3 regions of the Pseudoalteromonas sp. NC201 genome follow, and region 1 is predicted to be linked to each of the others. Evidence: predicted binding sites of a transcription regulator. Region 1 holds the regulator's gene; each other region holds the start of a gene.

Evidence for each region. The regulator sigma-54, encoded in region 1, starts transcription at its own class of promoters, with help from an activator protein. The targets are predictions, from matches to a motif close to GTTGGCACGNNNNTNGNNT.
Region 2: a site for sigma-54 is predicted at 4,374-4,392, ahead of glnA (glutamate--ammonia ligase). Genes of this name have one in related genera too.
Region 3: a site for sigma-54 is predicted at 7,893-7,911, ahead of PNC201_RS14355 (DUF2726 domain-containing protein). Genes of this name have one in related genera too.

Annotation. Positions count from the first base shown of each region.
Region 1 covers NZ_CP022522.1:413,889-424,198, forward strand. Annotated here, with positions in the region: gene tldD (metalloprotease TldD) at 1-1,287, shown strand, start outside; gene yjgA (ribosome biogenesis factor YjgA) at 1,379-1,897, opposite strand; gene pmbA (metalloprotease PmbA) at 2,033-3,382, shown strand; gene mgtE (magnesium transporter) at 3,450-4,808, opposite strand; gene PNC201_RS01760 (HPr family phosphocarrier protein) at 5,158-5,427, opposite strand; gene rapZ (RNase adapter RapZ) at 5,428-6,294, opposite strand; gene ptsN (PTS IIA-like nitrogen regulatory protein PtsN) at 6,287-6,745, opposite strand; gene hpf (ribosome hibernation promoting factor) at 6,747-7,034, opposite strand; gene PNC201_RS01780 (RNA polymerase factor sigma-54) at 7,064-8,563, opposite strand; gene lptB (LPS export ABC transporter ATP-binding protein) at 8,610-9,335, opposite strand; gene lptA (lipopolysaccharide transport periplasmic protein LptA) at 9,335-9,877, opposite strand; gene lptC (LPS export ABC transporter periplasmic protein LptC) at 9,867-10,310, opposite strand, start outside.
Region 2 covers NZ_CP022522.1:145,842-156,151, reverse strand. Annotated here, with positions in the region: gene PNC201_RS00705 (cyclic peptide export ABC transporter) at 1-1,314, opposite strand, end outside; gene PNC201_RS00700 (penicillin acylase family protein) at 1,343-3,526, opposite strand; gene glnA (glutamate--ammonia ligase) at 4,451-5,857, shown strand; gene PNC201_RS00690 (DUF4124 domain-containing protein) at 6,124-6,630, shown strand; gene glnL (nitrogen regulation protein NR(II)) at 7,178-8,260, shown strand; gene ntrC (nitrogen regulation protein NR(I)) at 8,257-9,654, shown strand; gene PNC201_RS00670 (tetratricopeptide repeat protein) at 9,800-10,310, shown strand, end outside.
Region 3 covers NZ_CP022522.1:3,290,383-3,300,692, forward strand. Annotated here, with positions in the region: gene PNC201_RS14320 (M17 family metallopeptidase) at 157-1,689, opposite strand; gene PNC201_RS14325 (carbon starvation CstA family protein) at 1,759-3,444, opposite strand; gene dinB (DNA polymerase IV) at 3,570-4,625, opposite strand; gene PNC201_RS14335 (aldo/keto reductase) at 4,847-5,899, shown strand; gene PNC201_RS14340 (NUDIX hydrolase) at 5,986-6,498, shown strand; gene PNC201_RS14345 (hypothetical protein) at 6,571-7,260, shown strand; gene PNC201_RS14350 (LabA-like NYN domain-containing protein) at 7,301-7,807, shown strand; gene PNC201_RS14355 (DUF2726 domain-containing protein) at 7,952-8,542, shown strand; gene mtnN (5'-methylthioadenosine/S-adenosylhomocysteine nucleosidase) at 8,651-9,358, shown strand; gene PNC201_RS14365 (cobalamin biosynthesis protein) at 9,358-10,310, shown strand, end outside.

The DNA.
Region 1 (10,310 bases):
ATAGTCAAAGACGGCAGCTACAACATCGAACGTGGTATTGGTGTGCGTGCAGTGAGTGGTGAGAAGACTGGCTTTAGTTATTCTGATGCCATCAATATTGAAGCCTTAACCAAAGCTGCAGAAGCTGCGCGTAGCATTGCGCAAGCTGGCGAAAGCAGTAAAGTCCAAGTATTTAGCGATGTAAAAGCACCCATTCAATTTCAACCAGCACAGCCAATTACCAGCATGAGTGATGCGGATAAAGTGGCTTTACTAAGAGAGATTGAACAGTGCATTCGCGATTTAGCACCTGAGGCGCAGCAAGTGGTCAGTTCGCTGTCGGCGGTATATGAAGAAGTGTTAATTGCCGCAAGCGACGGCACATTTGCAACCGACATTCGCCCGTTAATACGTTTAAATTGTTCGGTACTCCTTGAGAAAAATGATCGCAGAGAGCGTGGTAGTGCCGGTGGTGGTGCGCGTTTAGATTATGGTTACTTTAAAGAGTTAGTAGACGGTGCACCGAGATGGATGCAGTTTGCCAAAGAAGCTGTGCGCCAAGCACGCGTGAATCTTGAAGCCATTGATGCACCAGCAGGTGCGATGCCTGTGGTGCTCGGTTCTGGTTGGCCGGGCGTTTTGTTACACGAAGCTGTTGGACATGGCCTAGAAGGTGATTTTAACCGTAAAGGTGCCTCTGCATTCAGTGGCAAAATAGGTGAACAAGTCGCTTCGAGTCTTTGTACTGTGGTGGATGATGGCACGATAGCCGACCGTCGCGGCTCTTTGAATGTGGATGATGAAGGTACGCCAGCGGCATACAACGTACTGATTGAAAATGGTATTTTAAAGGGCTATATGCAAGACAAGCAAAACGCGAGCTTAATGGGCGTGGCGCCTACAGGTAATGCGCGTCGTGAGTCTTATGCCCATTTACCGATGCCAAGAATGACAAATACCTACATGCTTGCGGGTGAGCACAGTCAAGAAGAGATCATTCGTAGCGTAGATAAAGGCATTTTTGCTAGTAACTTTGGCGGTGGTCAAGTGGATATTACCTCTGGTAAATTTGTATTCTCAGCGTCTGAAGCCTACTTAATTGAGAATGGTAAAATAACCCAACCAATTAAAGGTGCAACGCTTATAGGCAATGGTCCAGAGGTGATGAAAAAGGTCTCTATGGTAGGCAATGACCTTGCGCTTGATAGAGGCGTTGGGGTATGTGGTAAAGATGGTCAAAGCGTCCCTGTGGGAGTCGGTCAACCGAGTTTGAAGATTGACGAAATTACTGTCGGTGGTACAGCGTAATACTACCTGCGGTAACTATTCATAAGCCAAAAGTAATAAGCAAAAGGCGCATCAGCGCCTTTTTATGTTGTATCAGAGCCACAACACTGCGTTACGGCATAATCGCTTCTTTTAAATACTGGAACAGCTCTTTGTAGGCTTTGCCTGGCTTCTCAGCTTTTACTTCTTTACTTGCTTGGCGCGCCATCTGGCGCATTTTTTGACGCTCAAGTTCAGGATACTTATCCAATAGCTCATTAATCTTGCTATCTCCTTTGGCAATCACTTCATCGCGAATAAGCTCAATCTTATTCAGCAATACGTCTGCTTTATTGTTCTTATTTAGCATCAAATCCATCGCAGCCTGAATATCTTCGACATTTGGAGTACTACGCAATGTCTTGGCAATGTAGTTCATATGACGACGGTAAGCATCTGTTTTAGCACGGATCCTATCCGCAACAGTCATGGCCTCTTTAAGCTCGTCCGTTAGAGGTAACTTCTCACGCTGCTTCTTGCCAAGCCCTGCAATTTCACAGCCTAGTTCATGCAACTCTAGCGCCTCGCGCTTAAGCTCGCTTTTTGAAACGTAAATAATCTCTTCTTCGGTCGTTTGCTCGTGTTTAGCCATTGGTCTTGTCTATACTAGTAAATATTAAGGTCTCTACATTAGAGTATACCACAATTGATCACTACAATAGTTAGTAGCTGTGATAGCATATTAGCTAATATGTTTTAGTTAGACGAGCGAGCGGATAAGGTATCTATGACTCAACCTCAACAACACCCTATATATAATCAAATTGATGATGTGAAAAATGCAGTTGCCGATGTGTTAGCGCATGCTAAAAAACTAGGTGCAACCTCGGCAGAAGCGGCGATGTCTAGTACCTCTGGTCTGTCTGTAAGTACACGAATGGGAGAGGTTGAAACCATTGAGTTTAATCAAGATGGTGGTCTTGGTATTAGCGTTTATGTGGGTAATCATAAAGGCTCAGCATCAACCGCGGATCTGAGTCCTGAAGCCCTGCGCTCAGTGGTTGAAAAAGCCGTAGATATTGCTCGATTTACCTCGGATGACCCCTGTAATGGTGTGGCGGATAAAGCCTTGCTAGAGATGTCACCAGCAGATTTAGATCTTTTCCATCCTTGGCAAGTTTCTCCCGATGAAGCCATTGAGCAATGTATTGCTGCTGAAAAAGCTGCGTTAGCATTCGATCCTCGAATCGTGAATTCTGATGGCGCGAGCTTATCGAGCCACCAAGGGATCCGTGTATATGGCAATAGCCATGGCTTAATTGCAGGGTTTCCACGCACCAGACACAGCCTGAGCACCATGGTGATTGGTAAAGAGGGTGAGCAAATGCAACGGGACTCTGCATATGCGTTATCTCGCGTGCACGCGGAGCTAAAATCCCCTGAAGAAGTCGGTTTAGAGGCGGCACAATCAACGCTTGCAAAATTAGGCAGTCGTAAGGTGTCAACGCGCAAAGTGCCTGTTATTTTTCGAGCGGATATTGCTAACAGCTTATTTGGGCACTTAGTGTCAGGTATTGGTGGCGGCGCGCTATATCGTAAGTCTAGCTTCTTGTTGGATTCTTTAGACACACAAATTTTTAATCGCTGCGTTAACATTGAAGAGAAGCCACATTTATTAAGAGGGCTTGCTTCGAGTCCTTTCGATAGCGAAGGTGTAAAAACCATCGACCGTGAAATTATCACAGATGGCGTGCTCAATACTTACTTATTGGCAAGCTATGCTGCACGTAGAATGAATATGCAAGCGACAGGTCACGCAGGTGGGATCCATAACTGGTTAGTAAAACCAACACACGACGATTTAACCAGCCTACTTGAGTCGATGGGCACTGGTTTGTTAGTCACTGAACTTATGGGGCAAGGTGTTAATACGGTAACTGGTGATTACTCTAGGGGAGCTGCTGGTTTTTGGGTCGAAAATGGAGAACTTCAATATCCTGTAAGTGAAATTACTATCGCTGGTAATTTAAAAGATATGTTTATGGGGATTGAAGGCGTTGGCGCTGATATTGAATGCCGAGGAGCAGTACAAACCGGCTCTATACTACTCAATAATATGCAAATAGCGGGCGAATAACTCCCTCTCTCAGCTCAAGAAATGCTGGTTTTGACCAGCATTTCCCGCTATTTTGACTCTATTACTGCTACACTAATAACCAAGTTGCGGTGCCAAGGAATGCAAAGATCCCTACGATATCAGTAACGGTTGTTAGTACCACACTACCAGCTAGCGCTGGATCGATATTCATTTTCTTTAACATAATTGGAATACTGGCACCTGCAATACCCGCTGCGACTAAGTTCATAAACATTGCGAAGGCAATTACAGCACCGAGTGTAAAATCCCACTGCCATATAGCAATAACCCCAGCGATCAAGACAGACCACAGCACGCCGTTTAAGGCGCCGATCGCCAGCTCTTTACCCATTAAAAACTTTTGGTTAGTCTGGTTAATATGACCAAGGGCAATACCGCGAATCACTAGGGTTAGCGTTTGGCTACCGGCAACGCCGCCCATACTTGGTACTATGCCATTTAACACCGCGAGAATAGGTAAAATATCCAAAGTACCTTCGAAGAAGCTTGCAACAAACGCAGCCATCAAGGCAGTTAGCAGGTTAATCCCAAGCCAAATAGAGCGGCGCTGGCTACTTTTTAAAACTGGCGCAAAGGTGTCTTCTTCATCTTCAAGACCTGCCATACTTAACAAGCTGTGCTCAGCATCTTCACGAATAACGTCAACAACGTCATCAATGGTGACACGGCCAAGCAAATGGGCGTTATCGTCAACGACGGGAGCTGAGATCCAGTTATGACGCTCAAAAAGCTGCGCCACTTCAGACTCATCCATGGAGATAGGGATCGTTTCCTTATCTTCATCCATCAAGTCTCGAACCATACTGTCAGGAGACTTAGTTAATAAGGTATTGACTGGTAAGGCACCCAAGAAACAGTTGTCTTTATCGACAACATATAGCTCATCTGTGCCGTCTGGCAATTCGCCTTTAAGACGTAGATATCTAAATACAACTTCCAAGGTAACATCGGGTCGAATAGTTACCGTGTCGGTGCTCATTAGCGCACCGGCAGAGTGTTCCTTGTAGGACAAAGCTTGTGTCGCACGTTCTCTATCTTGGCTATCCATCGCTCCGATAACGTCTTTGTAGACGGTATCAGGCAGGCTTCTTAGGACATCACCAAGGTCATCGTCGTCCATGTCTTCTGTAGCGGCGGCGATTAGCTCAGGTTCCATCTGGGCGATGATCCCAAGTCTTACGTCCTCTGACAGTTCCTCTAAGACATCCCCTTGGATATCTGGGTCAACAAGCTGCCACAGCATAGAGCGAATTTTATGAGGGGATGATTCTAAAAGCAGTGCAGTGTCACAAGGTGCTGTTTCTGCGAGCATACGCCTAACTTGAACAAACTGACCACTGTTTAAGGCGTTAGTTACCTTTTGGAGTTGTTCCAGTGTGTAGTCTTGTTCAAATACTTCAGGCATAGGCATCCTTTTTGATATTAATGGTGGTTAACGTGATTAAGTTAACCCTATTCATTTATTTTATCGCAGAAATCAATTTCTTAATTTGAATTTTATTCGTGTTGTTTCTGCTGGTGGGTTGCTATCGTTAATATACGTTAAAGGTGTACGCAACGATAAAGTAGGATTTTCCGGCAACTAGCTTTACTGCACGAAAGAAACCTAAATTGGTATTACAGTGTAACTCAGTTTATTAGGAACTACCAAGGTTTACGCTTAATTATGAGAGACTTATTAGACCACTTTGGTTACGGAGGAGGGGGAGATTAGCAGGGAGTAAATGAATCAGGCCTTATTGTTTTACTGACGATTACTCGGATTCATTAAACTTATTTTCTATCAGTCCGCCAATGGCGTCTAGTGCATACTGAGCATCAGGACCTTCACAAACCACTCGGACTTCTTTCCCTTGGCTGCTTTCAAGTAACAACAGCGCTAGTACGCTGTCAGCAGCAGCACTTTTGTCTCCTTGATATAAGGTCACTTCGGCATCAAATTGGGTTGCTAATTGCGCAAGAACCGTCGCTGCTCGAGCGTGCAGGCCGAGTTTGTTTTGGATTAAAAACGTATCTTCTAACATTTAACCCTCTTGCTCTCGGTGACGAATTTTGACGTTGGGATGGGTTTTAGCAAAACGTTCACCAATGGTTTGCGCTAAGTATACCGAGCGATGTTGCCCACCTGTACATCCTATTGCGATCGTTAGATAACTGCGATTGTTACGCTCTAAGTGTGGTAACCAAGTTTGTACGAAGGTTTGGATCTGCCAAGTAAACTTTTGCACGATGCTGTGACTCGACAAATAGTCTTTGACTGGTTGATCTAAGCCAGTTAGCGGCTTAAGCTCAGGCTCCCAATGTGGGTTGGGTAAAAAGCGCGCATCAAAAACGTAATCCGCTTGTTTTGGGATGCCGTGTTTAAAGCCGAAAGATTCAAAGGTAATAATGAGTTGTTTGTCTTTTTTACCTAAGATTTTTTCGCGGATATCTTCTGCAAGTTGATGAACGCTCAGGCCTGTAGTATCAATGAGAAAATCGGCGCGAGTGATCAGCACGTCTAACAATTCCCGTTCTTTCTTTATCGCAACATCTAATGGAAGATTATGCAGTGAAAGAGGGTGCAAACGGCGTGTTTCTGAGAAGCGCTTTATCAGGGTTTGATCGTCACTGTCTAAATAAAACAGGGTAGGTTTGGCAAAGCCTGGTAAGTATTCAAGAATGTCATTAAACTCGTCCTGTTCTTTAGGTAAGTTTCTAACATCAATACTGACTGCAATTTTATTATAATTGTCCGAAACACTGCGGACTAAAGACGGCAGCAAATTGACCGGAATGTTATCCACACAATAGTAGCCTAAGTCTTCCAATACTCGAAGCGCTACAGATTTACCAGAGCCTGAGCGGCCACTGATAATGATAAGCTCGAGTCCTTTTTCTTCATCACTCATCAAGTTCACCTTGGATCACTGCATATAACTCATCATCACTTTTTGCTTGCCTAAGCATTTTGCAAAAAGACTTGTCTTTGAGTGTATCAGCAATCGCCGCTAAGGTCTTCAGGTGCTGTTGATTATCACCTTCAGGTACGATGAACGCGACAAAAATATCGACAGGCTGCTTATCTATGGCTTCAAACTGGATCCCTTGCTCGCTGACAAGCACCATTGCAAGGATTTTATCCAAACCTTCAAGTCGACCATGGGGAATGGCAATGCCTTTACCGATCCCTGTGCTGCCTAATTTCTCTCGCGCCATTAAGGCGTCCAAGATAGCATGCTGACTGGTATTTGGAATTTGGCTATGAGCCAGTTCGCTGATGTATTCTAAAATACGTTTTTTGCTATTAAAAAGGACCGCAGCTTTACTGCAGTCCTTGTTCACTAATTCACTTAATTTCATCTTAGTGTCGAGTGAGCTTCTCTTTGTGTTTAATAACTTGACGATCTAGCTTGTCGATAAGGCCATCAATTGCGGCATACATATCTTGATGCTCTGTTGATGCAAATAGCTCGCCGCCGTTTACGTGTAATGTTGCTTCTGCTTTTTGTACTAGTTTCTCGACATCAAGGATCACATGCACATTATTGATATGATCAAAGTGCCTTTCTAGCTTCGCAAACTTGTTGGTGACATAGTCTCTTAATGAGTCAGTAATTTCTACATGGCGACCAGTTAGATTTAGTTGCATAAGCATTTTTCCTTCTTGGGTTTTACGTCTTATATCAAGCTTTTACGCTGATTTGACGGTGGAATGGCTAGGGATTCACGATATTTTGCAATCGTACGTCTCGCTACCTTAATTCCTTGCTCAGCTAAGATATCTGCAATTTTGCTGTCACTCAATGGCTTCGCGGTATTCTCTGCAGCTATCAGCTTTTTGATAAGTGCTCTAATTGCTGTAGAAGAGCACTCACCTCCATTTTCCGTACTTACATGGCTAGAGAAGAAATACTTCAGCTCAAATATTCCCCGAGGTGTATGCATGTATTTTTGTGTTGTCACACGGGAAATTGTGGACTCATGCATCTCAACCATTTCAGCAACATCATTTAGCACCATAGGGCGCATTGCTTCGGGGCCATGTTCAAAGAATGCCTGTTGTTGTTGCACAATGCAATTGGTAACTTTTAATAAAGTATCATTTCGGCTTTCTAAGCTTTTAATAAACCACTTTGCTTCTTGTAAATGTGAGCGAATAAACTGACTATCCGTACTGGATTTCGCCGTTCTAGACATCGCAGCGTAATGGTCATTTACTCTTATTTTAGGCATAGCATCAGGATTTAGCTCTACGACCCAACGACCTTTTACTTTTTTCACCGATACGTCAGGGATCACATATTCAGGCTCTTCATGAATAATGCTTGCCGCAGGCTTTGGGTTAAGGCTATGTATTAACGTCATGACCTCTTTGAGATCGGCTTCTTTAAGGCGCGTTTTCTTAGCCAAAGTTCGATAGTCACGGCTGGCAAGCAAGTCGATATGCTCTGTCAGGATCATTTTTGTTTCGGCAATCCATGGGGTATCTGGGGCGAATTGGTTTAGCTGAATGCATAAGCATTCTTGTAAACTACGCGCTGCGATACCGACAGGGTCAAAAAGCTGAATGCGTTTGAGTACGGCTTCGACTTCATCTAGCTCAATAGGCTCTTCGCTATTCTCGTCATTAATGCTTTCTAAAATGTCTTCGCAAGACAGTGTTAGAATGCCTGACAGGTCGACCGCTTCAATAATCGCAATCGCAATAGCTCTATCTGTTGGACTAAATGGTGTCAGTTCGAGTTGCCACATGAGATAATCGTGGAGAGATTCAGAGGTTTCCCCTTGATAAACATTATCGTCATCGGGAAGTGGACCTGAGCTTGCAGCAGGCGCTGCACTCATATACTCGTCCCAAGTGACATCCATGGCAAGGTCATCGCTCACAGTGTCTTTGCTCATGGCGGTATCTGAGTCTATCTCATAGTCACTAACCTGCGTTTCATCGGCTGAATCTTGATTGTCGTCAGCACGGCTCTTTTCTTGGCTGTGTTGGTCAGCGTTTTCGCCGTCAGTATTATCACCTTCTTCCACTTCCAACAATGGATTGCTGTCTAATGCTTCTTGTATTTCTTGTTGCAGATCCAATGTACTAAGCTGCAGCAAGCGAATGGCTTGTTGCAGTTGCGGAGTCATTGTAAGTTGCTGCCCCATGCGCAGCTGTAATGATTGCCTCATGTATCTCTAACAATCCTTTTTAACAGTTATTAATACTACGTCTTAACTATAGCTTGAATTGTTCGCCTAGGTAGACATCTCTTACGGTTTGATCTGCCAAAACATGTTCTGGCGTGCCTGCAGCGATTAACTCACCATGTGAAACGATGTAGGCCTTTTCACATACGTCCAGTGTTTCTCTAACGTTATGATCGGTGATAAGCACACCGATACCACGGTTTTTTAGGTGCTCTATGATTGTCTTTATATCTAACACCGAAATAGGATCAACACCAGCAAAAGGTTCATCTAACAGGATAAACTTAGGGTTTGCGGCTAAAGCACGAGCAATTTCGACTCGTCTTCTTTCGCCTCCCGACAATGCCATGCCCTGTGAGTCGCGAATGTGTTGAATATTAAACTCATCCAGTAACTCGTTTAGTTCAGCTTCTCTTTCAACTTTAGATAAGTCTTTTCGAGTTTCTAAAATCGCCATCAAATTTTGATAGACCGTGAGTTTTCTAAAGATTGAAGACTCTTGCGGTAGATAGCCAATACCAAGTCGTGCACGGCTGTGCATCGGTAACAAAGTGATATCTTCGTCATCAATCTGAATATAGCCTTTGTCGCTTGGTACTAACCCTACAATCATGTAGAACGTAGTGGTTTTACCTGCACCATTTGGTCCTAATAAGCCTACAATACTGCCAGCCTGAACACTTAAACCAACATTTTTGACGACCTGACGACCTTTATAACTCTTTGCTAGACCAGTTGCTTTGAGCTCGCTCATTAATTGTTACCTTCTTCCTGCGCTTTTTTCTCTTTAGCGTCTTTTTTGTCATCAACAGGAACAAGGATGGTTCTTACTCGAGAGTCTTCTTGGTCTGAGCGCTCAGCGCTGATCAATTGCTTTTCAATGTCATAGGTGATGACTTGAGCATTGATTTTTTGCCCAGTTTGATTGATTTCAGCATCACCAGAAATCACTAGGGTTCCCTTCGCTACGTCGTAACGGATTTCATTTGCTTTGGCTTCTAGTAAGTTGCCATCGGGTTGACGTTCGCTAAAAGTGGCAGGGCTGCCAGTTGCCACAAGCAGTTGCTTGTTAATGCCGAGCTCCGCGCGGCGGTGGACCTCTAGGCGATCGGCATTTATCTTTCTGTTGCCATGAATAATAACAACATTCTGTTCAAAAATACCGATGTTGCTTTGCAGTTGAGCTTGCTGACGGCCAGCATCAATAATGACTTCATTTTGTTCTGCAGCAATTGCTAGAGTAGAACTTGCAAGCAAGCCGATGAAAACTAGTTTGTTAATGATTTTACTGGTCATAATAAATTGTCTTTGTGTGGTTGATGAGTTCGATCACTTGCTTTTGTAGATCCGCATGCAGTCCTTTACCTGTGATCCTAAGACTAGGACCGTTGATAACGACAGGGTGTTCCGACTTCATCAATTTTTGCTTAATTTCAACTCTTACATTATCGGCATTGATATCCGTGATCATGGCGTTAGGCGTTAAATTCTTTGCCAACACATTGCCCTCTAATATCAAGGTGTTGTTTTCGTATAGGGTTGCTTCTAATGCGCTTATTTGCCAATTCTGTTCACCGTTATATAAGGTGAAAATGGGCTTTTCAAAGTGACTAAAGCCAAGATCTTGATACAACTCCATCTTATCAGCAGTTACCTGATAGTTTAATAAGCCATTTTCACTATAGGTCGTTTGCTGAAGCGTGGTTGCAACATAATCGGGTTTAGCTAA
Region 2 (10,310 bases), 270 kb from region 1:
AACATCACTATTTTCTAAATCAATTCCATGCAGCTTTTCAAATAAGTGATAATCACTATAGATAACACTTATTGACTGGCGATAACTATCAATATTGCTTTCATCAACTTTCACATCATCAAAGATAATATTTCCTGATGTTGCCCTATAATGAAGTGTAGCGACCTTACAGAAGGTTGATTTACCCGAGCCATTCCCTCCAACAATAAAAGTTATTTCTCCGCGTCTACAACTAAAAGAAATTGGGCCAACTTCAAAATTAGATTTTTTATAAGAAAAGCAAGTATTATCGAAAGTTACTTTTTCCCAGTTACTAACCGGGGTTAATTCACTCTCTACCTCCTTAGACAAAGATGCAAGAATCAGATCTACTTTATTATATGACGCATTAGCTCTATAAATTGGAGCTATTGATTGCAATATCCATCGAATTGGGCCGGATATATATAGCAGAACCATAACTATACCCAGTAATTCACCATGACCAATCGAGTAGTAATTAACAAAAGAGAAAACCAAAACGGCGATAATTAGATAGGTTAATAGCATCCCATAGTTTTCAGCAAAGATTGTATAGTTATACGTTTTAGTAAGTGTTTCACGCATTTCATTTTCAGCTTTAAGCAACTCATTTTTAATAAATGACTCTCGCTTAACATTATTAACTTTCAACTCTTTCGCTCCCATTAGTAAAGAGCGAAATGATTTTTGAAGTTCATCTGTTTCTTGTCTTGATTTATTAAAAAACCTCATGGAATAGATGATAGGAATTTGATAGGTAATAACTGAAACAACTAAACAAACCAATAAAAATAGAAATGCCCCCATACTTAAAAAGTAGATATATAAAAATACACCTAACAAAATAACTGAACTGACTAACAGACCAGGAACTGCTTGCGCCCCCATCATAATTCGACTGATATCTGTACTTAATACAACGAGTAATTTAGAAGTTCCAACTGACTCAAGGTTCTCGATTGGAGCCCCTAGAATCTTTTCAAACAATCTTTTTCGGATATTACTCGCAAGCATTAATGCTGACTTTTGTAATGCAATCATTGATACTGATTGCAAAATAAAAATCGCAGCGCAAATACCTAAAAATAACAGCGCTAAATTTGGATGTGCTATTTGCACGCCCAGCACCTCAACAAAATCTGCGGTGCCGTCTAATACATAGCTAAACTCTTCAATTGCGATTAGAATAACTGGAACTAGCGACGCGTAGATAAGGCCTGCGATCGCGCCGCTCAACAGTGAAATAAAGACAGAGTTAGGCGCCGTCTTTCCTAATTCGGAGAGTAACCTCATTACAATTCCTTTTTATTAATTATTATATTTATTGCGGTGTTTCAGTAACTAATTGATTACTTTCATATAAGTCGATCATGTCATCATAGTGTGGGCTCATGATATTGCCGGACTGACCCGTTGAATTGATGTACCAAGACTTAAACCCTTCCTGCTTACTCGACACCATAATTTGGCGAAACCCAGCACCAAATATCTGCTCATATCCATCAGCACTATCAAACCGATAACCGGCGGCATTCACGGTATCTAATGAACCAGCTCCAGTGATCTGCCGCTCAAAAATTCGTCTCGAAAAGTCCGCTTCACTAAAGGGTTGATGCGCGAAAGTTCTCGGCGCAAGCTCTCCCCATGACCACGGCCTAGCGCCAAACTTACGCTCAAGTTCAACTAAAGTCGCTTGATAGGAATCCCTAATTTCATCTGTACATTTTTCTGAAGTGTCAGAACACCATAATTCATGGTCTTGTAAGGCGAGCAATAACTGTTTGTCGGTTAGACTAGATGCGGTTAGCCCGCCACCAAATTGTGTAGCAAGACTTTGTGAATGGAATAATTTGACTTTTAAATTTCTGATCATGACTTGGTATATAGCACCAACGTCAGGGTCAGATTTATAATCTCCGTCCCAATGTAGTAGCTCACCAAGTAAAGGCTTCAGATTTGGATAGTCATTTCTAAGAAGGTTGAGTAGATCTATCGCTCCTAAGTCAAGTACATCACCTTGAATACTCCGGAAAGTATCGATGGAAAGTTTGTGTCCTCGCTTTAACTCACCTTCTATAAGAGATGCTATACGTTCCGCTCTATATGAAGGAGCCCAGTCCATAGAAATGAAGTAAGGATAATCCTCAGAGACATGTTTTTGGTTGGCATTAATGATATAGCCTTTTTTAGGGTTGAATTCCGTTGGCATACTTTCCCAAGGAATGTACCCAGTCCATTCAAACTCATACTGATTAACAGGTATGGCTCCAGAATGTTTTTTGCGAAGCGGAACTTTACCCGCGCTATTGAGGCCTATATTGCCTAGGCGATCTGCGTAAACAAAATTGATTGTCGGCGTGATAAGAAGCTGGAGCGCATTCCTGAACTCTTCCCAATTAGAAGCATAATTCAGGTCGATCAAGGCAGAAATAGAAGTATCACTGTCATTTAAAGCTGTCCATCTCAGTGCATACCCATGAGACGCGCCAGCACTATAATCTAGAATAGGCCCATATTTTGATTGTGCAACCGTATGTTTTATAGTCTCTGGGGCTTTTCTAAATTGAGCTGGGAAGTCAGCCTTAACCGCGATCTCCTCTACCCTTTGAACAATTTTCTCTCCTGCAGAATTCCCTCCTCGATTAAGGTCCACTATGACCAAATCTTGCGTATCCGCGGGCATGTTAGTACCGCCCCAAGCAATATGAGCATTATGTCCAAATACAATTACAGGCAATCCTGGAATGGTCATACCTGATGCGTTTACTTCGCCGCCTAACAAAGACGCTCGATACCATAATGAAGGCATTTGGAAAGAGAGATGAGGATCATTCGCCAACATCGCATCGCCCGAAGCACTTAACTCCCCAGAAATTGCCCAAGCGTTACTCCCGGCAAATTTGCCTCCAATCCCATGCTCTAGCAATAAAGCTTCTTCGATACTCGCTAACTGGCTTAACGTCTCATCCAATTTAGCGACACGTGATATATCCTCTGATAAAGATTGCTGATCATTAAGCTCTGGATAGATTGAGTGTAAATAGTCCACTGGTAATTTAGCGGCAGCTTGTACTCTGGCCCGTTCATAATTAGCAGCAAAACTCAGAGAGTAAGAAAGTAGCTTACCTACCATTAATGAATCTTCAGGAGACCAATTTGAAGCAACGACACCAAAAACCCTAAACTCAATTGGTAGGTTTTCAGAATCTCTGATATACGCATTCACTCCCTCAGAGAAGGCAACTAAGATGCCTTTTTCCCGCTTCCCTAAACTTTTTAGCGCCTCTTTTGCAGCATCAGCAAGCCCCAAAGTACGCATATATTTATCACGCTCAATTGTTGATGCTCCAAAGACCTCACTCAAAGTACCTTTAATTAGTCGGCGCTGTAACTCCATTTGCCAAAGCCGATCTTGAGCTTGAACATATCCCATAGCGAAAAAAGCATCATGATCACTTTTCGCGCTTATATTTGGAACTCCGTACTTATCTCTAGAGATACTCACTTTGTTACTCAAAGCGCTATCGCTTAATGTGATATTATCCAGAGGTAAAGTTTCTCTCTCGTCTAAGTAAAAATAAGAGATGATTATAAGGAGGGGAATAAATACTAAAATAACAAATCTTAATGCTAATGACTCTCGAGAAAACACCTTACTTCTTCCTTGCATATCAACAGTAACAAACGAAAATTTAGCCTATTAGAGTGCATCAAGTAGCCCCTTTAACATTAGACTCAACTTATTAATATCAGGTACATAGTACCCAAAAAATGAAACTGATCAACACAAAAAACAAAACAAAAATTAACTCGATTAACACAATTAACACACAGGACACAATTGAGAAATACAAAATTGCATAATGTACATACAACTTCCTCACATGCAGTATCATTCACCTAAATACAGACAAATAAATGGTGAACAAAAAGTCGCCTATAAAATGCGGGCTCTTTGGTGTTAGCGTATATAAACAAAAGATGTAAAAATTAATCTAAGAAGCAGTTAATGAGCAAAGAAAAGTTTCGATTAAATACCTAAAGAAAGGTGCTTTATATGCAATATTTAGAATGTATTTTTTCTATAAATTTAGAAATTAATTTCAATTTTCTGCTCAATACCAGACCACCATTAGTGCAGACAACTGAATATACTCGAGCAATTTTTAGCTATTCGGTATCTTGATACCTTGAGCATTTAATCAATATCAACTACAACAGAAATGGAAAGTGTCGTTGTCAGGAAAAATATTACGCACCACCATGGAACACTTACGCACCAATTTAGTGCAAAACATCCGTTCACAGATCAGTGAATTTAAATAAACCATTAAAAATCAAACAGTTAAACAATTGGCACGATTAACGCTTATCAAGGTGCAATTGCAGTACATTGCAGCAAAAAATAACCCAACGAGTCGGAGGACACATGTCACAATCGGTTTTAGATTTTATTAAAGAGCACGACGTAAAATTTGTTGACTTACGTTTCACAGATACAAAAGGTAAAGAACAACACGTATCGATCCCACATCATCAAGCCGATGAAGACTTCTTTGAAGACGGCAAAATGTTTGACGGCTCATCTATCGCTGGTTGGAAAGGCATCAACGAATCTGACATGGTACTTATGCCTGATGCAGAAAGTGCTAAGCTAGACCCATTCGCAGAAGAAACAACGCTTATCGTTCGTTGTGACGTGGTTGAACCAAACACACACCAGGGTTACGAGCGTGACCCACGTTCAGTAGCTAAACGCGCTGAAGAGTTCATGCGTTCAACGGGTATTGCAGACACCGTATTATTCGGTCCAGAGCCAGAGTTCTTCTTGTTTGACGATGTTAAATTTAAAACTGACATGTCTGGCTCAATGTACAAAATCGATGCTGAAGAAGCGGCTTGGAACTCAGACAAAGACTACGAAGGTGGTAACACAGGTCACCGTCCTGGCGTAAAAGGTGGTTACTTCCCAGTAGCGCCGGTAGATTCGTCTAATGATTGGCGTGCAGCTACTTGTTTAGTACTTGAAGAGATGGGCCACGTTGTTGAAGCGCACCACCACGAAGTAGCAACTGCTGGTCAAAATGAGATTGCGACTCGCTTTAATACTATGGTAACTAAAGCAGACGAAATCCAAGAGATGAAGTACGTTATCCACAACATGGCTCACCTATACGGTAAGACAGCAACCTTTATGCCTAAGCCAATCGTTGGTGATAACGGTTCAGGCATGCATTGCCACCAATCACTTGCTAAAGACGGCAAGAACATCTTCGCAGGCGACAAGTACGGCGGTCTATCTGAAGAAGCGCTTTACTACATTGGTGGTATCATTAAGCATGCTAAAGCAATCAATGCATTCACTAACCCAGCAACAAACTCTTATAAGCGTCTAGTACCAGGGTTTGAAGCGCCAGTTATGCTTGCATACTCAGCACGTAATCGCTCAGCATCAATCCGTATCCCGGTGATCCCATCAGAAAAGGGTCGTCGTATCGAAGTACGCTTCCCAGATCCTGCGGCGAACCCATACCTAGCTTTCGCAGCGCAGTTGATGGCTGGTCTTGACGGTATCCGCAACAAGATCCACCCTGGCGATGCAATGGACAAAGATTTGTACGACCTACCAGCGGAAGAAGCAGCAGAAATCCCAACAGTTGCAGCATCACTTGACGAAGCGCTTGCTTCTCTAGATGCTGACCGTGAGTTCTTAACTCAAGGTGGCGTATTCACTGACGACCTAATCGATGCGTACATCACACTTAAGTCGAAAGAAGTTGAAAAATTAAACATGACAACTCACCCAGTTGAGTTCGAAATGTACTACAGCGTTTAATCGCTAACAGACTACTACGCTCAGTACCGCGGTATTGAGCTTGTAGAGCCAAAACTCATTATGCGTTTCTGGCACTCTTAATCATATGTGTTCTCAAGCCCGTAATTACGGGCTTTTTTAATTTAATTCAAAAGGTTAAATTAAATATCTCGAATAAATTTATTATCGGAGTTACTCATTTGTAACTCGCAATTCCAACAACACTATACTAAAGTATGAACAGTAGTTTACTGTGGAGAGTTGTGGTGCGTCAGTGGTTTCTTATAATGTCGGTTAGCATGACGCTAACCCTAACAAGCATTGATGCTGCAGCAGAGTCCAATCCAAAAATCTATCGCTGGAAAGATAAAAACGGCCATTGGGTCTATTCGGATGTACCGCAACCTGGTTCAAAAGAAGTCAAACTCAACGCCAGCGCTTTAACCATGCCAAGTGTTGATACTAAAATTCTCGAACAAACGGATACAACACCAACGATTCAATATACAGCTAAAATCACTTCTCCTGAGCATGAGCAAACAATCCGTGATAATAGTGGCAGTGTATACGTAACTGGCACCATAGAACCAAGATTTACCCAAGGTTTAAGCGTGCAACTCTTTCTCAATGGAACAGCCACAGGGCCAAAACAAAGTAATACTCAGTTTTCTTTGCGTGGTATCAATCGTGGCGAGCATTCTTTGGTTATGAAAGTGTTTAATCAAAAAGGTATGTTAGTCGCCCAAAGCGATGCTCATAAGTTCTTTTTGCACCGCAATACCGTGAATAATTAGAGCGATATTGCTTACCTACACTGACTTTTAACCAGTAGTTGCAAACACACCATACTCATCCCTCCTGCTATTGAGGAGGCCAAACTCGACATTTCATTGTGTTCAATCCACAACCTTTGCTCACCCACCTGGATTTGATAGTAGACTTCAGCCTTTGTTTGCAGTAGATATTTATCTCGCCAGTTAGGTTGAACGACCCGTATTACGCCTGTAAGGGTGGTTTTCTCGCCATTCGTAGCCCGATGTAAATTAGCGGTGTGAGGAGGAAAGCAACCCGTATACTCGGTAACATTCCTAGCGCCTTGAAAGTCACAACCACTCATGCAGAACGTGACAAAAAGGCTCCCCCCGCAAGCACAAGCTAGATGTATTTTTTGACACAAAGCATTAATAATGTGGGCACCTTAAAGTTGGCATGCTTTATTAATACCAAGTTTAGGATACGAGTTCGAAAACCCCTAGTTTCTGAGCTCAGGTAATAATTTAATCCAATGGATGCAAAGCTATGCTATTCTCATTGCACCACATTGGTGCACGGTGAACATATATGGATCAACATAACTCGATTGACTTGGATAAAGTTTGGCAATCTCTCTCAACCGCGATTTTAGTGCTCGATCAAAATTTAATGATCCACTATGCCAATTACAGCAGTAGTGAACTACTGGGACTCAGCACTAAACGGCTTGTTGGACTGGCGATTGATAGTGTGTTTAATCATCATCATATAGACTTGCCACGGCTCTCTAAATACGTGCTACAAGATGGTGTAGACTGCCAGCAACACAGGGTAGACGTGGTATTTGTAGATAATCGTGTTGCGACACTAAGTCTGCATGCCAGACGAGTTTACCTTGCAGAAGAGGCGTTCATTTTAGTGGAATGTCGCCGTGTTGATGATGCCCTGCGTTATGACCAAGCATCCAATCAAATGCACCAATTTCAAGCAGCTCGAAATCTCATTCGTGGTCTTGCTCATGAAATAAAAAATCCACTTGGTGGGATCCGCGGTGCGGCGCAATTATTGCAGTACGAAACTGATCAACAAGAACGGGAAGAATGTGCCACGCTCATTATTGAGCAAGCAGATAGATTGCGCGAGTTGGTAGATAGATTGCTTGGACCCAATCAGTTACCACAAAAAGAGCCGTGTAATATCCATCAGGCGTTAGAATCGGTGATAAAGTTAACCACCTTGGAGCGCGATGCCGATATCACCTTGGTAAAAGATTATGATCCCAGTATTCCGGCTATCGTGATAGATCAAGCCAAAATTCAGCAGGTTCTGCTGAATATGCTACGCAATGCTCAACAAGCGCTACAGCATGACGGTACGATCACCATAACAACGCGCATTAAACACCGTCTTCATCATGGTGAGCGACTATTGAAAAAAGCATTACTCATCCGTATCAGCGACAACGGTCCAGGGATCGCCGATGAGGTAAAAGAGACATTGTTCTTTCCGATGATCACGAATAAAGAAGGAGGCTCTGGACTTGGGCTCTCTATCGCGCAAACTTTGGTAGAGCAACACCAAGGATTTATCGAATGCGATAGTTGGCCAGGACACACTGAGTTCAGTATCTACCTTCCCTTTGACAACACCGAAACAGGAAACGTGCAATGAAATCAGTTTGGTTAGTCGATGATGACGCTTCAATCCGATTTGTTTTAGAAAAGGCATTAAAGCGAGCTGAGTTTGAAACCGAGAGCTTCGCCAGTGGTCAAGATGTATTGACCGCGCTTGAATATGAGCAACCCGCGGTGCTGATCTCAGATGTACGTATGCCAGGTATCGATGGCATGGCCTTGTTAGATAAAATTGCAGGGCTCTACCCAAACTTGCCGGTGATCATTATGACCGCGCACTCGGACTTGGACTCTGCGGTCAACGCATTTAAAAAAGGGGCGTTTGAATATCTCGCCAAACCTTTCGACTTAAACGAGGCCATTTCCCTTGTGCAACGTGCATTTCGTGCAGGCCAGCAAACTAAAAAGCAAAAGCGCCAAAGTGAAAAAGCCAATAGCCCCGACATTATTGGTGAAGCCCCAGCGATGCAGGAAGTGTTCCGCGCCATCGGTAAACTTTCCGCTTCAAGCATGAGTGTATTGATTAACGGCGAATCTGGTACGGGTAAAGAGCTTGTGGCAGGCGCACTGCACAATCACAGCCCGCGCAAAGAGGCTTCTTTTATCGCGCTCAATATGGCCGCCATTCCCAAAGATCTCGTCGAGTCTGAGTTGTTCGGCCATGAAAAAGGCGCTTTTACTGGCGCTGACAGCATGCGCCGTGGCCGCTTTGAGCAAGCCGATGGCGGCACCCTATTTTTAGATGAAATCGGTGATATGCCACTGGACGTGCAGACTCGGCTATTGCGCGTACTCGCCGATGGTGAGTTTTATCGGGTTGGTGGCCACAACAGTGTGAAAGTCGATGTCCGTATCGTCGCGGCTACCCATCAAGACTTAGAGACACTGGTCAAGCAAGGTAAATTCCGTGAAGACTTATTTCACCGCCTCAATGTCGTCAGGTTAAAACTACCAGCCTTACGTGAACGCCCTGAAGATATCGCCGCCCTGTGCGATCACTTTCTTGCAAAAAGCGCAAAGGAGCTAAAAGCCGAGCCAAAAATCATCTCCAAACATGCTCTGCAAAAAATGCAGGCGTATCATTGGCCTGGCAACGTTAGGCAATTGGAAAACACCTGCCGTTGGTTAACGGTAATGGCCCCGGGTGAACTTGTCACCCCTGCGGATCTGCCCGAAGAGCTAGAAAAGCCACAACAGATTGACGCCTTAGAGCATGGCAATTGGCTGGACGCATTCCAAACTTGGTTAGACTCAGAGTTACGTAAAGGAAAAGACCATATTTGGCCCGATGTACAGGCACAATTAGAAACACGACTGATCAAATCCGCACTCAATGCCTGTCATGGTCATAAGCAAGATGCGGCGTTAAAGATAGGCTGGGGACGCAATACATTGACCAGAAAACTAAAAGAGAGAAATATTCAGGACTGACTCGATTGCTTGAGTCACATAGTTCCGCTACGTGGGCAGCAATCAAGTCAGAAAAATAACTTAACCTAATGATATATAAGTGACTTTAAAAATCCATCAGAACAGTCTACACTCTCTAAGTTAGGTCCAGTTAAATAGTGCTAGTGTGTCATCTTTTATAGTCGCTTTAATAATAATCTCAAGTGCTTTAGGTGCAGGAGAAGCTAAGGTAGAGCATACCTATGAATATGATAGAGCCGAGTATTTTCTCAACAAAGACCCTGCTCGTGCTTTACAAATCATTCAGCAGGTTGAGCCAGACAGGCAAACGAATAAAGCTCAATATATCAAAAGACAGCTTTTAGAAGCTACAGCACTAATGCTGCTGCGAAACAATGATGTTGCGCAACAGCCTGTGGCACGGCTTTTTGAGCTTTCTCAGACTGCTGAGTTTCGAGGCGAGCTTTTCCAAATCACCTTTTTATCCGCAACTTTGCTTAGACGTGCAAATCGCCTGGAAGACGCCACACAAGCCTATACTTGCGCACTTAAATACACAACTAATTTGAAGCAACAGCTGAGGGTATTAAATGGACAAGCAAATACACTCAGAGAACAAGGACGATACCCAAAAGCAAGCGCCATTTACGCTCAAGCAATCAAGGTCGCAGAGCAAC
Region 3 (10,310 bases), 1.3 Mb from region 1:
AGTTGTATTAAGTAAATGATCTATCTTGAAGCGGGAAAATAGCTTTAGTAGCAAGGCAAAAATTTTGCTATTTAGTTGTTCTAAATGAGAAATTTTTAACGAAGCTAATACGCTATTTCACCCTTCAAATTGATTAGAGAATTAATTCAATTGGTATTAAATACAATACCGAGCAAACAAGCTTGCAACGGTTGCAGCGGTTGGTTTGCCATGCTGCCAGTCGCCACCTTCAACGCCGCTACCTGCAATATCCATATGTACATACGGAATTGGCAATTCTGCATTACAACCATGCTTGTCTAAGCCACCAACAATTGCCAAAAATGCCATTGGAAATTGGTGACCACGAGCGGTAACCGCCGATGGAGCGTTGTTGCTCGATAGCACATCATCCGCAAGGGTGCGTGGTTTTACAAAGTCATAGTCTTCACGTCGGCTACGCGATACTTCAGCGCAATCTGCCCATAAGTCGCCCATGTCTGCAATCTTGCGAGACACTTGTGCCGCTCGTGCAGGACCATTCTCAACATAGGCACTATAAGGACCCATAGCGCGCGCCGCATGACCTGTCAGTGTTGCAACCGTAAAGATCTCAGGGTTTTTCTCACCAAGAGCTAAGTCTTTTGCTTCGCTCAGTAAGTCGCCCATCGCCAAGCGGCCTTCCGCGTCGGTATTACCAATACGAACGCGAACGCCTTCTCTGCTTTCAATGATTTCATCTGGCACGAAACAGTCAGAACCAATCGAGTTACGAACCACGGCAAGGTAAGCAATAACCTTAACGCCTTTTGGCTGATACTTAGCAACCGCTTCCATAAAACCAACCACTGACGCCGCACCGCCTTTGTCACGGCTCATGCCCGCCATAAAACCGCCCACTTTAAGGTCTGCACCACCGGTATCGTACACAAGGCCTTTACCAACAAAGATAAGGGTACGTTCAACGTCACCTTCTGGCTCGTATGCCATTTTTACCACCCGAGGATGATGACGCTCAACGGCGTAAGAGGCGCGTGCCACTGTACTTAATAGTGGATACTGCTCATCCATAATTTGACGGTCTGCAATTACTTCAACGTTTACCGCTGAGCCTTGGAATAATTCAACACAGTAGTCAGCAAAACGTGGCGGCGCCATGCGCTCAGGTTCAGTGCCACATAAATCTCGCGCAGCATACTGACCTGCAGCAATTGCGCTAAGCTGATCGCAGCTTTGTGCGGATGCTTCAAACAGATAAATCGCTTCGATTGGCTCAATCGTTTCGCCACGGTATTCACGGGCTTCTAATGGCTGCCATAAGCCTTGGCATGCACCTAAAAAGCTGACTGCACGCGCATTTTCGTAACGAGCATCGGCTGGCACATTTACAACAGCAAGCACAGGTTTTACCGCACCAGCCGCTTTCGCTTCTAAAATACCAGCCTTTGCCGCTTCAAAATAACGACGAACGTCATCGTAATCTCTGTCGAGAGGTCCGGTTGGCGCAATCACCAAGCGCTTGCCAGGTACTTTGTCTGAAACAAGCAGGCTTGCCTTTTGCGCAATGCGCGCATCTACAGCTAAAAATGGTGCAGCAACTTCGTCAAGCTCCGCACTGCCAAGGTTTTGAATATCATGAGTAACAACAACGATAGCATCTGCATCGCTTTCAAATAGGGTGTTACAAGGTAATGCGATTGGAAAAGACATAAAAACGGCCCTTTTCTATATTAGAATTAGGGCCGACTATAGGTGATTTGTGGTCAAGTTCCAAGGGAACTACGACATATCACGGGCTTCATCTGGTTTCGCTTTGGTTTTGCTGATCACAGACCAAGCTTCTAACATCACCAAAATACTGACCACCAGCACGATGACGTCAAGCACAACCAACAGCCAATTGCCTTTTTGGTAGTATTCACCTAGCTTGATCACTCCAGCAAAAAACGCCATCACCAGCACAAATACCATAGGGATCAAGGTGTACTTAGCGGGACGCCCTAGTTTGATAAGATACACTGAGATAACCAACAAGGTTAAGCTTGCCAAGATTTGGTTGGTTGAACCAAACAGCGGCCAAATCACCATACCACCACTACCCGATGCGCCACCAGCGCCAAAGGCGAGTAGCAAACAGCATGCTACGGCCAATAAAGTCGCGATGATACCGTTGTTCAGGAACTTGATGTTATAGATCTCGCCCCACTCTTGAATAATATAACGCTGAAGTCTAACGCCAGAATCCATGGTAGTACCAGCAAAAAGTACAACCATAACGGCAAGTAGGGTTGATGCGATCTCGACTGGTAGTCCCCAACCTGTACTAATAAGATTTGAACCACCGTTAATAAAGGCTGATACACTGCCAGCACCAAGGTGGCTATAAATTTCGTGCCACTCTTCAGGTGATACTGCGAGCATCACACCACTCACGGCGACCAAAGTGATAAGTGCTAGTGAGCCTTCACCAACTGCACCTAAGTAGCCGACAAAACGACCGTCTTTTTCTTTGTCTAGTTGTTTTGAACTCGTTCCCGACGAAACAATACCGTGGAAACCTGATACCGCACCACAAGCAATAGTCACAAACAGCAAGGGGATAATACTCGGGGTGTTTTCTACCGTTTGGGTATTAAACGCAGGCGCAGTGATATCTGGCATGACAACAAATACCGCACCATAAAGCAGGATCAACCCCACTAACAGCTGCATGCCGTTAATAAAGTCACGAGGTTGTAATAGCATCCAAACCGGTAACAATGACGCTACGGCAGCATAGATAAACAGAATGATGATCCAATTGGCTTTGTCGCTTAAACCAAACATTTCGGTTGGTAAGGTAATCGGCATACTACTGCCCATATAAATGGTCGCGTAGAGCACAATAACCCCGATAATACAGAGCGGTACTAGCGGCACTTTTCGTTTCAGCAATTGGCCGATGATAAGTGCCACGATGATAGCAGACCAAGCGGGGAATACCGCATTTGGGTTACCCACGAAGGAGTTTGCGATCACCACGCCGAACACGGCATTTACCATGAGCAGTACAAGGAAGACCACTATCATAAACAATGAACGCGTGCGCTTGCCAATTACGCTTTCAGACAACGCGCCCATCGACTTGCCTTTATGGCGAGCACTTGCCCACAGCGCGCCCATATCGTGGACACCCGCAAAGAATATGGTACCGAATACCACCCAAAGCACTGCAGGCACCCAGCCCCAATACACGGCGATAGCAGGTCCCACAATGGGCGCAGCGCCTGCGACTGAAGTAAAGTGATGCCCCCACAATACCACTTTGTTAGTGGGAACATAGTCCACGCCATCCTCAAGCTCATGAGCCGGCGTGACAAAGTTGTCATCCATTTTAAATATTTTTTCAGCAATAAATTTGGAATAGACAAACCATCCAAATAACATCCCTATGATGCCGAAGAGTACGATCATTATGGATTGCATAATGCTTACCTCTTGTTGTTGTTTTAATTACACGCAGTTCGCGTGATTAGTTTGTTGCACGACAACTTCGAAGCTAGCACAAAATAAACTAATTGCAGTTATCTTTTAGTCTAGGTAGGTCTGAATTAGCCATCAAAAAGTCCCAGTTGAGCTTGTGTGTTAGATTTTTCATTTAGCCCTAAGTGCAAGCCCACGAGGCGCACGGGTTTAAACTTTTGCCGTGCCATCGCTTCAATCAATAGCTCTTCGAAAACGGGCAAATCAATATGCTGGTATTGGCATTCTTTGGTGGTTTGGGTGAAATCGTAAAACTTCACTTTAACACCAAGCTTATTAAAGCCACGCTGTAAATAAGGCTGTGCTCGGCGAGTCAATTCAGGTAACAACTTTTCTTTTATGACTTGTTTTAAGGTATCAAGGTCGAGCGTGTCTTCTGCAAATGTGGTTTCAACGCCTATCGATTTACGCACTCTATCGGTCTCAACTCGGCGCTCATCAATACCTTGACAACGCCGCCATAATACAGCGCCAAACTTGCCAAATGACTGGCGTAACTGAGTTTCAGACAGTGCCTTAATATCTCGGCCATACTCAAGTCCCATGGCTAGCAAACGCTGTTGAGTCACTCTACCTACACCTGGAATTTTTTTAAGAGGTAACACATCAATAAAAGCGCTCACTTGGTGAGGCGGGATCACACACTGACCATTAGGCTTGTTTTCATCGCTGGCAATTTTGGCTAAAAACTTGATTGGCGCAATTCCCGCCGAAGCCGTAAGGCCCGTTTCTGCAAATATATCCGCTCGGATCTGCTCGGCGATAAGCGTTGCACTGCCATTACATTGCTGACACTCAGTGACGTCTAGATAGGCTTCATCCAAAGACAGTGGCTCAATTAGCTCAGTATAGCGGGCAAAAATAGTTCTAATTTGTTGCGATATTGCCTTATAGACCTCCATTCTCCCCGGTACAATCACCAGCTGAGGGCAGAGTTTTTTCGCTTGATAATTCGACATGGCCGAGCGCACGCCATATTGCCGAGCAATATAGTTAGCCGTGGATAGCACCCCACGATGACTCCGCCCACCAATCGCCATCGGCACCTTTGCAAGCTCGGGGTTATCGCGCATTTCTACCGATGCATAGAACGCGTCCATATCAATATGAATAAATTTACGCACGCCAAAATACTGTCTAAATAAACAGTGTTTATTATGTGCTAATTTTCCAATTGTTGCAATCTTGAACATAGGCCATAGTGTTCTGGGCTATACTTGTGTGGATGTCTGTTGCAACTTGCACTGCAAAACAGAGATAATGCTAACAATATCAATACAGTTCAAAGTACTAAATCCGTTACTTTGGCTATATTTAATCATTCAGCAATCAATCAGGAGCCTGCATGAAGTACTCACGACTTGGTAGTAGCCCACTTGAAGTTTCACGTATTTGTTTAGGAAGCATGACTTGGGGCGTACAAAACAACCAGCATGATGCCGACGAGCAAATCAATTATGCACTAAGCCGTGGTATTAACTTCATTGATACCGCTGAAATGTATGCGGTCCCTCCCTCACCTGAAACCTATGGTAAAACCGAAGCCATCATTGGCAATTGGCTAAAGCGGCACCAAGAAAAGCGCGAAAAGCTCGTGCTTGCAACCAAGATTGCAGGCAGCGGATTACCTTGGATCCGTGAAGGCGGTGCTATTACGGGACAATCTGTGATCCAAGCGGTGGACGATTCTTTAGCGCGCCTGAATACCGACTATATCGACCTCTACCAACTACATTGGCCAAACCGTACTTCACCGCATTTTGGTAAACAATGGCCTGGCATGGTGCCTTTGAGTGCGCTTGACCGCGAGGAAGAACGCGCTGGTATGCTAGATATTTTAGAAGGCTTAGCGAGCTGTATTCAAGCGGGTAAAATTCGCCATTGGGGCCTTTCTGATGATACGCCTTGGGGCATTCACACTTACCTTAATTTGGCAATGCAACACAACCTACCTAAGCCGGTTTCAATTCAAAATGAGTTTAGCTTGCTACATGCCAAAGATTGGCCTTACTTGATTGAGAGTTGCGTAAACGAAGATGTTGCCTATTTACCTTGGTCGCCGCTGGCTGGTGGGATGTTGAGCGGTAAATATTTAGGGGGTGCAAGACCTGAAGGCAGCCGCTTTACCTTAGTGCAAAGACAAGGCTTATTTAGAGATACGCAACTAGCACAAGAAGCCGTTGCAAAATATTTAGAAATCGCCAAAGAATTTAATATGACTGCAGCGCAACTGGCGCTAGCTTGGTGCAACCAAGTCGATGGCGTGACTTCAACTATTATCGGCGCGACAACCATGGCACAGCTTAAAGAAAATATTCAAGCGTTTGAACAACCGCTATGTGCAGAGTCTTTAGCCGAGATTGATACTGTATTTAAAGCGTACCCTGCTCCGTTTTAATATCTTCATTCGCGATACGCCGCTTTTACGCAGGCGTATCGTTTTGTAAACCCATTCTTGTTACCTAAATTGAAGTTAAAACCCCCATGCAAAGCTTAAACAACACCCCAGTCATTCCGCTTCAAGGCAGCTGCTTTACTAGAGAGACCACTCGCGCCATAGTCCTTAGAGGCAACGACATTCTTATGCTTTACACCAAACGTTATGACGATTACACCTTACCAGGTGGTGGCGTTAACGAGGGGGAAAGCTTAGAAGCAGCATTAGAGCGCGAGCTAAAAGAAGAAACTGGTGCAGTATCCATTACAGGTCTCACTCCTTTTGGTCGCTATGAAGAGTACCGTCCTTGGTATAAACCAGATCATGATAATGTACATATTATTTCTTATTGCTACGTTTGTGAGATCTGTGGCAAATTTGATCTGCCAACAATGGAGAATTACGAACTTGCTAATGGTATGAAACCTTTGTGGATTAACATAAATCAAGCCATAGCCCACAATGAAGCTAAACTTGCTGATGCAAATAACAAAGGGATGTCCATTTTGCGTGAATTAACTTTACTGAAACACATATCGGCGCAACTAATCACAGAATAATTCGTCTATTGAGGGAACATTTACACGTTGATTAAGCTCTAACTCTGCATAACTCAAGGATTAATAAGAATAATGCGGCCGCTCCAAAACAACCTAATTAGTTTCACCATTATCGGCTCTATTGTGCTGCATCTACTGCTCGGCTGGTATTTGCAGCAAAGTATTTATATCCCCTCAAAGCCTTTAGAAATTAAGGCAATGAAAACCTATTTGGTTATTGAGCCTACTAAGCCCAAGGTGGAGCATATTGAGACACCAGCGATAACTGAAGATAAGCCAGTAAAGGAGTTAAAACCGACACTGAAGGACGATACGGTTGAAGTACTAAAAACTGCGCAAACGGAACCAAAAAAGCCTACGGTTGAAAGTACAACCAAGCACATAGCCAAAGCAGCAGTCGTCACGCAACCTAAAAAGTTAGACCATCGCAAAGCAATCTCTCAATTTCGTCAGCAACTTTTAGAGCGCACTCCCAGTGACGTTGTACTCAGCCAAAACCAAAAAAAGCCGCAGCAGATCACCGTGCCTAAAGCGCATCAAACCAGTGCTGCGAGCAAGCCAAGAGAGCTACTCGCGTCCACACCACATTATAACGTCTACCGTGAAAATGGCCTGTGCTATACTGAGGTTAGACTCGATCCGAGTATTCCTACACCAGAGGGATTAAGTAATAACTGGCGTACTCCGCCTCGCCCTTGCGATGGCGGTGCCATTAAAAAAGCCTATGATGCCGCGATGAGTAAATGGCTAAACAAACGCTAATCTTGCTATCATAAAGCAAATTTATTGCTAAGAGTCCATTATGGAAAAAGTCACCATTTTAGTTGACGCTCAAAATGTTTATTACACCACCAAACAAGCCTACCAAACAGGCTTTGACTATAACGCGTTTTGGCGTAAAGCAACGGCTAATCGCGAGGTATATCAAGCCATTGCCTATTCCAGCGAACGGGGTGACGACAAACAAAAGCAGTTCCAAAATATCCTGCGAGCGATTGGCTTTGAGGTGAAGTTAAAGCCTTATATTCAACGTGCCGATGGCTCCGCAAAATGTGATTGGGATGTTGGCATTACCATTGATGCCATGGAGTGCGCGTCAGAATCCGATGTAATTATTCTAGTAACTGGCGATGGTGATTTTGATTTACTCGCGAATAAACTCAGAGATAAATACCATACCCGAGTCGAAGTTTACGGCGTGCCGCAGCTTACCGCCGCCTCACTGATCCGTGCCGCTAGTGAGTTTATTCCTATTGATAGTAAACTATTAATTAGTCGACGCAGGTCTGAAATACATCACGGCGATTAACACTGTCAGATACGTTCCTATACGACAAATAGTCCACCTCCATAGCCAACCACACAAATTCTTATGACTTGCCGTAAAGTAGTTTTATGGCACAGCTATTGCTTATAAAACCACAGATGTCATTTTTTTGATTTGGAGTTTTGTATGGAATTTGCGTTACTTGCTATTTTGGCTCTAGTGGTCGTTGCTTCCATTGTCGCTTCTAAGTACACCGATGTGGGTGGCAATCCTTATCCATTTAATCGTAAAGAATCTGTTTTTACCACCGTTGAAGCATCGTTTCTACATTTATTAGAACGTGCCGTTGGCGATAGATATAAAATCGTTAGCCGCATTAAGCTCATTGATGTGATTGAGTGCAAGCCGGGTATCTCTCCAAAAGCACGTCGTGCTGCGGTAACTAAAGCTAAGAATAAGCAGTTGGATTATGTCTTGGTAGACAAAGAGACACTGAAAATTGTTGCCGCTGTTGACTTGGTCAATAACGCCAATAAAAACGGCCATAAAGCACAAAAAGATTGGTTTGTAAGTGGCGCTCTGGAATCTGCGGGTATTCCACACATTCGTATGAAAATCAAAAGTGGCTACCAAAGCGCTGAGGTCCGTGCGGCAATCCTATTCAAGCTTGGCCAAAAAGTGGAGATGCCAAAGAAAACCAGAAACCGCACCTACAAACCTGCGGTACTGTCTCCTTCACAGGCAAAAGCACAGTCAACTCAGTTGGCAGAAATCTAGCAAAACGGGCGTCAGCCCGTTTTTTGTTTTACCTATCAAAACCCCTTTCGTATAATAAAAGCAATTTTGACACTGGGGCTTTCCCCACCACAAATTAGGAATCTTTTGATGAAAGTAGGCATTATCGGCGCAATGGAGCAAGAAGTTACCATTTTGCGTAACACCATGGAAAACCCGCAAACATTGACCAAAGGTGGCTTTACTTTTTATACCGGCAAACTGGCTGGTCTTGACGTAACGCTTGTACAGTCTGGCATTGGTAAAGTGGCAGCGACGGTTGCGACAACTTTGCTTATCGACAACTTTGCGCCAGATTGCGTGATCAACACGGGTTCTGCAGGTGGCTTTGAACCATCACTAAACGTCGGCGATGTGGTGATTTCAAATGAAGTACGTCATCACGACGTAGATGTTACTGCGTTTGGCTATGAAATTGGTCAAGTTCCGCAAATGCCTGCTGCGTTTACTTCGCACACAAAATTAGTTGAAGCTGCAGAGCAAAGCGTACATGCGCTTGAGGGCATTCAAACTATGATTGGTTTGATTTGTACGGGAGACTCGTTTATGTGTGACCCAGTGCGCATCGATAAGGCGCGTGCAGACTTCCCGACGATGTTAGCAGTAGAAATGGAAGGTGCGGCAATTGCGCAGGCTTGTCATTCTTTAAACACGCCATTTGTTGTGATCCGCTCGCTATCTGATATCGCCGGCAAAGAATCACCGCAATCATTCGAAGAGTATCTAGAAGTCGCTTCTGTTAACTCTTCTAAAATGGTGATGGCACTACTTAATAAGCTGGATAAGGTTACGCTTTAGTGCTCGACAGCTTGCTTCAGGCCCATGAGGGCCTGATCATTTTCTTACTGGCGATTTTTGTCAGCCTAGGGGTAAGGTTATCAACACTTTATCACCCTAATCTTATTCTTAGCCTTATATTTAAAGCGATTGCCGAAAAAGTTTATCGCCCCAAAGCGGCTTCTAGTTATCAACTGTTATCAGGCACACTGGGATTCCTCCTCCCTATATTAACCATCACCGTATTAACTTATGCGATTATTAGCTTTGCTTTTTATCCTAATTGGCTCGGTGGGCTGGTGTTGTTTTTATGCTTAGATATTAGCCATGAAAGCCGTGCTAAGCGTATTTCCGCGCTGATAAAGTCAAAGCAAAAAGTAACCGCAAGAGCCGTGTTGCAAGGAATGGTAGCAAGAGATGTAGAGAAGCTAACAGAGCTTGGTATTTGTAAAGCCACCATAGATAGCACCGCATTAAATACCCTGCGCCATTTTTTTGTCATTGCTTTACTGTATCTAATGGCAGGCCCCTATCTCGCGCTATTTTATAAACTGTTACTGCTATGCGACCATGCTTGGCGGCAAGTAATGCCCCCCTCAGCCCGTTTTATGACAAGCCTTTCCCGCGTGATTTGGCTCGTTGAGTTTGTACCCATTCGATTATTAATTACCTGCTTTTCGTTGCTACTTAGACCAAAGCAAACTTGGCACTACATTAAATACTACGGCCGTCACTTTAGCCAAACGAATACCGGATGGGCACTGAGCTTTTTTGCCGCAAATTTACATACACAGCTCGCAGGGCCGCGCTTTTATTTTGGTGAACGTTATGATGTGATGCGGGTAGGTGCAAAAGCGCAACCCTCAGCTGAGCATATTCAGCATTTACTCGGGCTACTTAATCAAATGCGCTGGCTATTTATTGCTACTTCCGCCTTACTGCTTGTGATTATAAATTTTGCTAGCTTAATGTT